2 linked regions of the Aquabacterium sp. OR-4 genome follow. The protein of the gene in region 2 binds, or shares a complex with, the protein of the main gene of each other region. Links are inferred from orthologs where the notes say so. Each region holds a gene or a part of one and is shown on either strand. Other genes may lie near its edges.

Region 1 (3,636 bases), 1.1 Mb from region 2 along the record:
GCGTGATGGCCGTGGCCAGCGTGGGCACCGGCGCCGCAGCGCCGGCACGGGGTTCGGAAACGGCAAGCACAGCGGAGTTCATCGCAGGCCTTTCACGGCAGACACCATGGCGGTGAGCCTAGGCCGCGGCCTGCGCCGCGCTGTTGCGCGAACGTTGTGTGAGGTAAAGACCCGCGGCGGCGGGTGGCGTCGCGTACCCGCGGCGCCGGGTGCCCCACCTCAACGCGCCAGCAGCGGCTTCAGAAAGCGCCCGGTGAAGCTGGCCTCGCAGGCAGCCACGTCTTCGGGTGTGCCGGCGGCCACCACGGTGCCGCCGCCGGCGCCGCCCTCGGGGCCCATGTCGATCAGCCAGTCGGCGGTCTTGATGACATCGAGGTTGTGCTCGATCACCACGATGGTGTTGCCGGCCTCGCGCAGCTGGTGCAGCACGCGCAGCAGCAGCTCGATGTCGGCGAAGTGCAGGCCGGTGGTGGGCTCGTCCAGGATGTAGAGCGTGCGGCCGGTGTCGCGCTTGCTGAGCTCGAGCGCCAGCTTCACGCGCTGCGCCTCGCCGCCGCTCAGCGTGGTGGCGCTCTGGCCGAGGGTGATGTAGCCCAGGCCCACGTCCAGCAGCGTCTGCAGCTTGCGCGCCAGTGCCGGCACGGCGCTGAAGAAGCCGCGCGCCTCCTCCACCGTCATGGCCAGCACCTCGTGGATGTTGCGGCCCTTGTACAGCACCTCCAGCGTCTCGCGGTTGTAGCGCTTGCTGGCGCAGGTGTCGCAGGGCACGTACACGTCGGGCAGAAAGTGCATCTCGACCTTGATCACACCGTCGCCCTGGCAGGCCTCGCAGCGGCCGCCGGCCACGTTGAAGCTGAAGCGGCCGGCCCCGTAGCCGCGCTCGCGCGCCATCGGCACCTCGGCAAACAGCTCGCGGATCGGCGTGAACAGCCCGGTGTAGGTGGCCGGGTTGCTGCGCGGCGTGCGGCCGATCGGGCTCTGGTCGACGTTGATCACCTTGTCGAAGGCGTCGAGGCCCTCGATCTCGTCGTGCGCTTCGGGTTCGGTGTGGCTCTGGTACAGCTTCTTGGCCACCGCCGCGTACAGGGTGTCGTTGATCAGCGTGCTCTTGCCCGAGCCCGAGACGCCGGTCACGCAGGTGAGCAGGCCCACCGGGATGTCCACCGTCACGCCCTTGAGGTTGTTGCCGCGGGCATTGGCAATGCGCAGCGAGGTGGCCGTGCTCTGCGTGAAGCTGGGCCAGCTGCCGTCGGGCAGGCGCTTGCGCGGCGCGGTCGCCTCGGGCTCGGGGGCCGGCGACGGCGCGGCGGCCCAGGCCCGGCGCTGCTTCGGCACCTCGATGCGCAGCACCTGCGAGAGGTAGCGGCCGGTCAGGCTCTCGGGATGGGCGGCCACGGCCTCGGGCGTGCCCTGGGCGATGACGCGGCCGCCGTGCACGCCGGCGCCGGGGCCCATGTCGATGACATGATCGGCGGCGCGGATCATGTCCTCGTCGTGCTCGACCACCAGCACGCTGTTGCCCAGGTCGCGCAGGTGGCGCAGCGTGCCGATCAGGCGCTCGTTGTCGCGCTGGTGCAGGCCGATGCTGGGTTCATCCAGCACGTACATCACGCCGGTCAGGCCGCTGCCGATCTGGCTGGCCAGGCGGATGCGCTGCGCTTCGCCACCGCTGAGGGTGTCGGCGCTGCGGTCCAGGCTCAGGTAGTTCAGGCCCACGTCGTTCAGGAACTTCAGCCGCGCGCGGATCTCGCGCACCACCTTGTCGGCGATCTCGGCCTTGGCGCCGGTGAGGTGCAGGGCCTCGAAGTACGCCAGCGCCTCGGCCAGCGTGGCGTGCTCGATCTCGAAGATGGCCTGGCGCGGCACCGCCGGCTGGCCATCGGCGCGATCGGCGCCCACCAGAAACACATGCCGCGCCTCGCGCCGCAGCCGCGTGCCGTGGCAGTGGGCGCAGGGCTTGGCGGCCTGGTAGCGCGCCAGGTCTTCGCGCACGGTGACCGAATCGGTCTCCTTGTAGCGGCGCTCGAAGTTGGGAATGATCCCCTCGAAGGGATGGGCACGCTTGACCATGCGCGGCTTGCCCTTGGCCGTCTCCGACTGGTAGACGAACTCGATCTGGTCGGTGCCCGAGCCGTGCAGCAGCGTGTGCCGCGCGCTGGGCGGCAGCTCCTCGAACGGCGCCTCGATGTCGAAGCCGTAGTGCGCGGCCACGCTCTCCAGCAGGCTGAAGGTGTAGGCGTTGCGCCGGTCCCAGCCCTTCACCGCGCCACCGGCCAGGCTCAGGCTGGGGAATGCCACCACGCGCTCGGGATCGAACACCGTCTGCTGCCCCAGGCCGTCGCAGTGCGGGCAGGCGCCCATCGGCGCATTGAACGAGAACAGCCGCGGCTCCAGCTCGGCCAGCGCGTAGCTGCACACCGGGCAGGCGAACTTGCTGGAAAAGAGATGCTCCTTGCCGGTGTCCATCTCGAAGGCGATGGCCCGCCCGTCGGCGGCGCGCAGCGCGGCCTCAAAGCTCTCGGCCAGGCGCTGCTTGGCGTCGGGCCGGGCCTTGAGCCGGTCGATCACCACGTCGATGTCGTGCTTCTCGTTCTTCTTCAGCGCCGGCAGCTCGGTGGCCTCGACGATCTGGCCGTCGACGCGAAAGCGCACATAGCCCTTGGCCTGCATCTCGGCGAACAGCTCGACGAACTCGCCCTTGCGGTCGCGCACCACCGGGCTCAGGATCATCAGCTTGGTGTCCTCGGGCAGGGCCAGCACGAAATCCACCATCTGGCCCACGCTCTGCGCCTGCAGCGGCAGGTTGTGATCAGGGCAGAAGGGCGTGCCGGCACGTGCGAACAGCAGGCGCAGGTAGTCGTGGATCTCGGTCACCGTGCCCACGGTGGAGCGCGGGTTGTGGCTGGTGGCCTTCTGCTCGATGCTGATGGCCGGTGCCAGGCCCTCGATCACATCCACATCGGGCTTGTCCATCAGCTGCAGAAACTGGCGCGCATAGGCGCTCAGGCTTTCCACATAGCGGCGCTGGCCCTCGGCGTACAGCGTGTCGAAGGCCAGGCTGCTCTTGCCCGAGCCCGACAGGCCGGTGATCACCACCAGGCTGTGCTTGGGGATGTCGAGGTCGATGGCCTTGAGGTTGTGCGTGCGCGCACCGCGGATCTGCAGGTGGCTGGACGCGGTGATGGCGGGCGGTTTCGGCGTGGCGGCCGGGGCCTGGGCTGCGGTGGCGGCTTCGGCGGGAGACGGGCGGGACATGGGGCGCAGCAGTTCGAGGGCAACCGGACATGATAGTCGGCGGCGCCATCGCGGCCGGTTTCGGGCCTGTCGGCGTGCGCTGGGTCACAAGTTGTTTCCACTGCGCCCCCCGGAGTGGGGCACCGGCCCCCCGGATGCAGGTGGGGGCCGCCGCCGCGGCACGGGCCGGCGGCGCTAGAGTTTCCACTCTGTCAAGTCCGAGTATCCAGAGGAGCCAACGATGACCGCCCCGAAGACCCGCAAGAACCGTTTCCTGGCGCTGGCGCCGATGGCCGTGGCCAGCGTGCTGGCCCTGTCGGCACCCATGAGCGCCAACGCGCTGAACGTGGTGTACGACAGCCTGCTGGCCACCGGCACCTACTCGATGAACAACGGCCCGCT
Region 2 (4,106 bases):
GTGTGGCTGGTCTTGACCATCGCGCTGTCGGTGTTTGCCCGCGAACTGAGCTTCGCCTTCTTTGGCTGGCCCTTCAGCTTCTGGATGGCCTCGCAGGGCGCGCTGTTCATCTTCTGCGCGCTGGTGTGGGGCTACTCGCTGCGCATGGACCGCCTGGACGACGAGTACAGCCCCGCGCAAGACGACTGAGGCAATGGCGGCCTGTCAGGCCGAGGTTGGCTGGCCCAGGTTGCGCAGCACCTCGCGCACAAACTGCGCGCGGTCCTTCGGATCGGCGATCTCGCGGTCGATGCGCAGCTTGTCATTGCCCACCAGCTTGATGGCGCGGTTCTTCTGCACCAGCTCGATGATGCGCATCGCATCCACCGGCGGGTTGGGCCGGAAGGTGATGTTCATCAGCTTGGGGTTGGCGTCGATCTTCACCACGCCGTAGGGCCGCGCCAGCACGCGCAGGCGGTGGGTGTCGAACAGGGTCTGGCCCTGGGCCGGCAGCTTGCCGAAGCGGTCGGTGATCTCTTCGAGCATGGCGTCCAGCTGCTCGGGCTTGCTGGCGGTGGCCAGGCGCTTGTAGAGGTTCAGGCGCACATGCACGTCGCCGCAGTAGGCGTCGGGCAGCAGGGCCGGGGCATGCAGGTTGACATCGGTGCTGCCGCCAAACACGCCGGTGGGGCTCAGCAGGTCGGGCTCCTGGCCGTTTTTCAGTGCGCGCACGGCCTCGGCCAGCATGTCGTTGTAGAGCTGGAAGCCGACCTCCATCATGTTGCCGCTCTGCTTTTCGCCCAGCACCTCGCCGCAGCCGCGGATCTCGAGGTCGTGCATGGCCAGGTAGAAGCCCGAGCCCAGCTCCTCCATGCTCTGGATCGCGTCGAGCCGCTGCTGCGCCTGCTTGGTGAGGGTTTCGGTGTCGGGCACCAGCAGGTAGGCATAGGCCTGGTGGTGGCTGCGGCCCACGCGGCCGCGCAGCTGGTGCAGCTGCGCCAGGCCGAACTTGTCGGCGCGGCTGATGACGATGGTGTTGGCGCTGGGCACGTCAATGCCGGTCTCGATGATGGTCGAGCACAGCAGCACGTTGTGGCGCTGGGCCACGAAGTCGCGCATCACCGACTCGAGCTGGCGCTCGGGCATCTGGCCGTGGGCGATGGCGATGCGTGCCTCGGGCAGCAGCTCGGCCAGCCGGCGGCCGCGGGCCTCGATGGTCTCGACCTCGTTGTGCAGGAAGTACACCTGGCCGCCGCGCTTCAACTCGCGCAGCACGGCCTCGCGGATCACGCTATTGCCCTCGCTGCGCACGAAGGTCTTGATCGCCAGGCGGCGCTGCGGGGCGGTGGCGATCACGCTCAGGTCGCGCAGGCCTTCCAAGGCCATGCCGAGGGTGCGTGGAATGGGCGTGGCGGTGAGCGTGAGCACATCCACCTCGGCGCGCATGGCCTTGATGGCCTCCTTGTGGCGCACGCCGAAACGGTGTTCCTCGTCGATGATCAGCAGGCCCAGGCGCTTGTACTTGAGCTCGGCGCTCAGCAGCTTGTGGGTGCCGACCACGATGTCGATGGTGCCGTCGGCCAGGCCGTCGAGCGCGGCCCGGATCTCCTTGGGCGAGCGAAAGCGCGACATCTCGGCAATGCGCACCGGCCACTTGCCGAAGCGGTCGACCAGGGTCTGGTAGTGCTGCTCGGCCAGCAGCGTGGTGGGCGCCAGCAGCGCCACCTGCTTGCCGCCATGCACCGCCACGAAGGCTGCGCGCAGCGCCACCTCGGTCTTGCCGAAGCCCACGTCGCCGCACACCAGGCGGTCCATGGGCTTGGGGCTCACCAGGTCCTGGATCACGGCGTGGATGGCGGCGCGCTGGTCGGGCGTCTCCTCGAAGCCGAAGCTCGAGGCAAAGGCCTCGTAGTCGTGCGGGCTGAAACGGTGCGCAAAGCCCTCGCGCGCGGCGCGGCGGGCGTACAGGTTCAGCAGCTCGGCGGCGGCGTCGCGCACCTGCTCGGCGGCCTTGCGGCGGGCCTTCTCCCACTGCCCGCTGCCCAGCCGGTGCAGCGGCGCCTCGTCGGCGCTGACGCCGGTGTAGCGGCTGATCAGCTGCAGCTGCGCCACCGGCACGTACAGCGTGGCCTTGTCCGCGTATTCGAGGTGCAGAAACTCGCTCGGGCCTTCGCCCAGGTCGATGTTCAGCAGCCCCTGGTAGCGGCCGATGCCGTGGCTGGCATGCACCACCGGATCGCCCACCTTAAGCTCCGACAAGTCCTTGATCAGCGCGTCGACGCTGCTGGTCTGCTCCTGCTTGCGGCGCCGGCGGGCCTGCGGCGTGCTGGCAAACAGCTCGGTCTCGGTGAGGAACTGGATCGCCAGCGCGCCCTCGGGCGCCTCGGGCTCGTGCCAGAAGAAGCCGGCCGCCAGCGGCGCGGCAGTGATGGCCACCTTCTCGCGCTCATCGCCGGTCTGGGCCAGAAACTCGGCCAGCGTGGCCACGCTGGGCGGCTCGATCTTGTGGTCGCGCAGCAGCTCCAGCAGGCTTTCGCGCCGGCCTTCGCTTTCGGCCACGATCAGCACGCGGTGCGGCGTGCTGTCGAGGTGCCGGCCCAGCGCGGCCAGTGGCTCGGTGGCGCCGCGGTCGGCGGCGATGTCGGGCAGCGGGCGGGCCCAATCCAGTGGTTCATCGCCGCGCAGCACCAGCGTGGCCTGGCGGCCGGCATTGGCAAAAAACTCGTCGGCGCGCTGAAAGATCTCTTCCGGCGCCAGCACCGGCCGGTCGGGATCGGCGGCCATGAAGCGGTGGCGCTCGCGCGTGTCGGTCCAGAAGCGCTCGATGGCCTGATCGACCTCGCCATGCAGCACCAAGGATGCCTGGGCGCCAAGGTAGTCGAAGACCGTCGCCGTCTGCTCGAAGAACAGCGGCAGAAAGTACTCGATGCCGGCCGTGGCGATGCCCTGGGCGATGTCCTTGTAGATGCGGCTCTTGGTGGGGTCGCCATCGAGCTTCTCGCGCCAGCGCTGGCGGAACATGGTGCGCGCCGCCTCGTCCATCGGAAACTCGCGGCCCGGCAGCAGCCGCACCTCGGGCACCGGGTACAGGCTGCGCTGGCTGTCGGGGTCGAAGGTGCGGATCGAGTCGACCTCGTTGTCGAACAGGTCCACGCGGTAGGGCACCGGCGAGCCCATCGGAAACAGGTCGATCAGGCCGCCGCGCACCGCGTACTCGCCGGGCGACACCACCTGGCTCACATGGTTGTAGCCGGCCAGCGTGAGCTGAGCGCGCAGCGCCGCCTCGTCGAGCTTCTGCTTTTGCTTGAACTCGAAGGTGGTGGCCGCCAGGAACGAGGGCGGCGCCAGCCGCGTGAGCGCCGTGGTGGCGGGCAGCAGCACCACGTCGGCATCGCCCTTGTGGATGCGCCACAGCGTGGCCAGGCGCTCGCTGATCAGGTCCTGGTGCGGGCTGAAGGTGTCGTAGGGCAGGGTCTCCCAGTCCGGAAACACCGTGGCGCGCAGCCCCGGGGCGAAGAACGGCATCTCGTCAGCCAGGCGCTGCGCGTCGGCCGGCTCGGCGGTGACGATGGCCAGCAGCTTCTTCTCGCCCACGCGTGCCTGCGCAAATCGGGCCAGCAGCAGGGCATCGGCCGAGCCGATGGGCCGTGGCAGCGTGAAGCGTTTGCCGGGGGCGATGACGGGCAGTTGCATGGGCAGGACCGGTGGAAAGACGGAGCGCGGCCGCAGCCGCTGAAAACGACGGCACGCCCCGGAGCCGTGACTCGGGGGCGTGATGAACGCGAATTCTAGAATCCCGCCCATGAACACACTGTTGACCGAAGCGGGCGGGCCGAGCGCCGGGCCGCCCCCAAGCCGGCCCGCCAACCCGCCCGGCGGGTGGCCCTGCGTACTCGCGGGGCCGGGTGCCCCTGCGGGCCGACGTATTCGCCGGACGAGGGGCTGACATGACTCCCCGTTGTTTCGCGTTGGTGCCCTGTGCGGGCACCGGCAGCCGCTCGGGCTCGTTCGTGCCCAAGCAATACGTCGCGCTGGCCGGTTTGCCGGTGGTGGCGCACACGCTGGCCGCGCTGGCGCAGGTGGAGCGCATCGCCGCCACGCTGGTGGTGCTGGCGCCCGATGACGAG

What was found.
Region 1: the proteins of mfd (region 2) and uvrA are in contact, whole or in part, in a crystal structure (PDB 4DFC), measured with the Escherichia coli proteins. The link is inferred for Aquabacterium sp. OR-4 from one-to-one orthologs.

The regions. Positions count from the first base shown.
Region 1 is NZ_JAOCQD020000001.1:427,848-431,483, reverse strand. The notes cover bases 20-3,590. They hold uvrA (excinuclease ABC subunit UvrA), read right to left. Parts: upstream 3,256-3,590; coding sequence 220-3,255; downstream 20-219. Other genes in these bases: N4G63_RS01720 (PEP-CTERM sorting domain-containing protein), read left to right, coding at 3,476-3,590; N4G63_RS01730 (P-loop NTPase family protein), read right to left, coding at 20-82. Outside these bases: more of N4G63_RS01730, read right to left, coding at 1-19; more of N4G63_RS01720, read left to right, coding at 3,591-3,636. UniProt on the Escherichia coli protein: The UvrABC repair system catalyzes the recognition and processing of DNA lesions. UvrA is an ATPase and a DNA-binding protein. A damage recognition complex composed of 2 UvrA and 2 UvrB subunits scans DNA for abnormalities.
Region 2 is NZ_JAOCQD020000001.1:1,538,490-1,542,595, reverse strand. What follows is about bases 5-4,045. They hold mfd (transcription-repair coupling factor), read right to left. Parts: upstream 3,673-4,045; coding sequence 205-3,672; downstream 5-204. Other genes in these bases: ispD (2-C-methyl-D-erythritol 4-phosphate cytidylyltransferase), read left to right, coding at 3,927-4,045; N4G63_RS06535 (DUF4212 domain-containing protein), read left to right, coding at 5-189. Outside these bases: more of N4G63_RS06535, read left to right, coding at 1-4; more of ispD, read left to right, coding at 4,046-4,106. UniProt on the Escherichia coli protein: Couples transcription and DNA repair by recognizing RNA polymerase (RNAP) stalled at DNA lesions. Mediates ATP-dependent release of RNAP and its truncated transcript from the DNA, and recruitment of nucleotide excision repair machinery to the damaged site.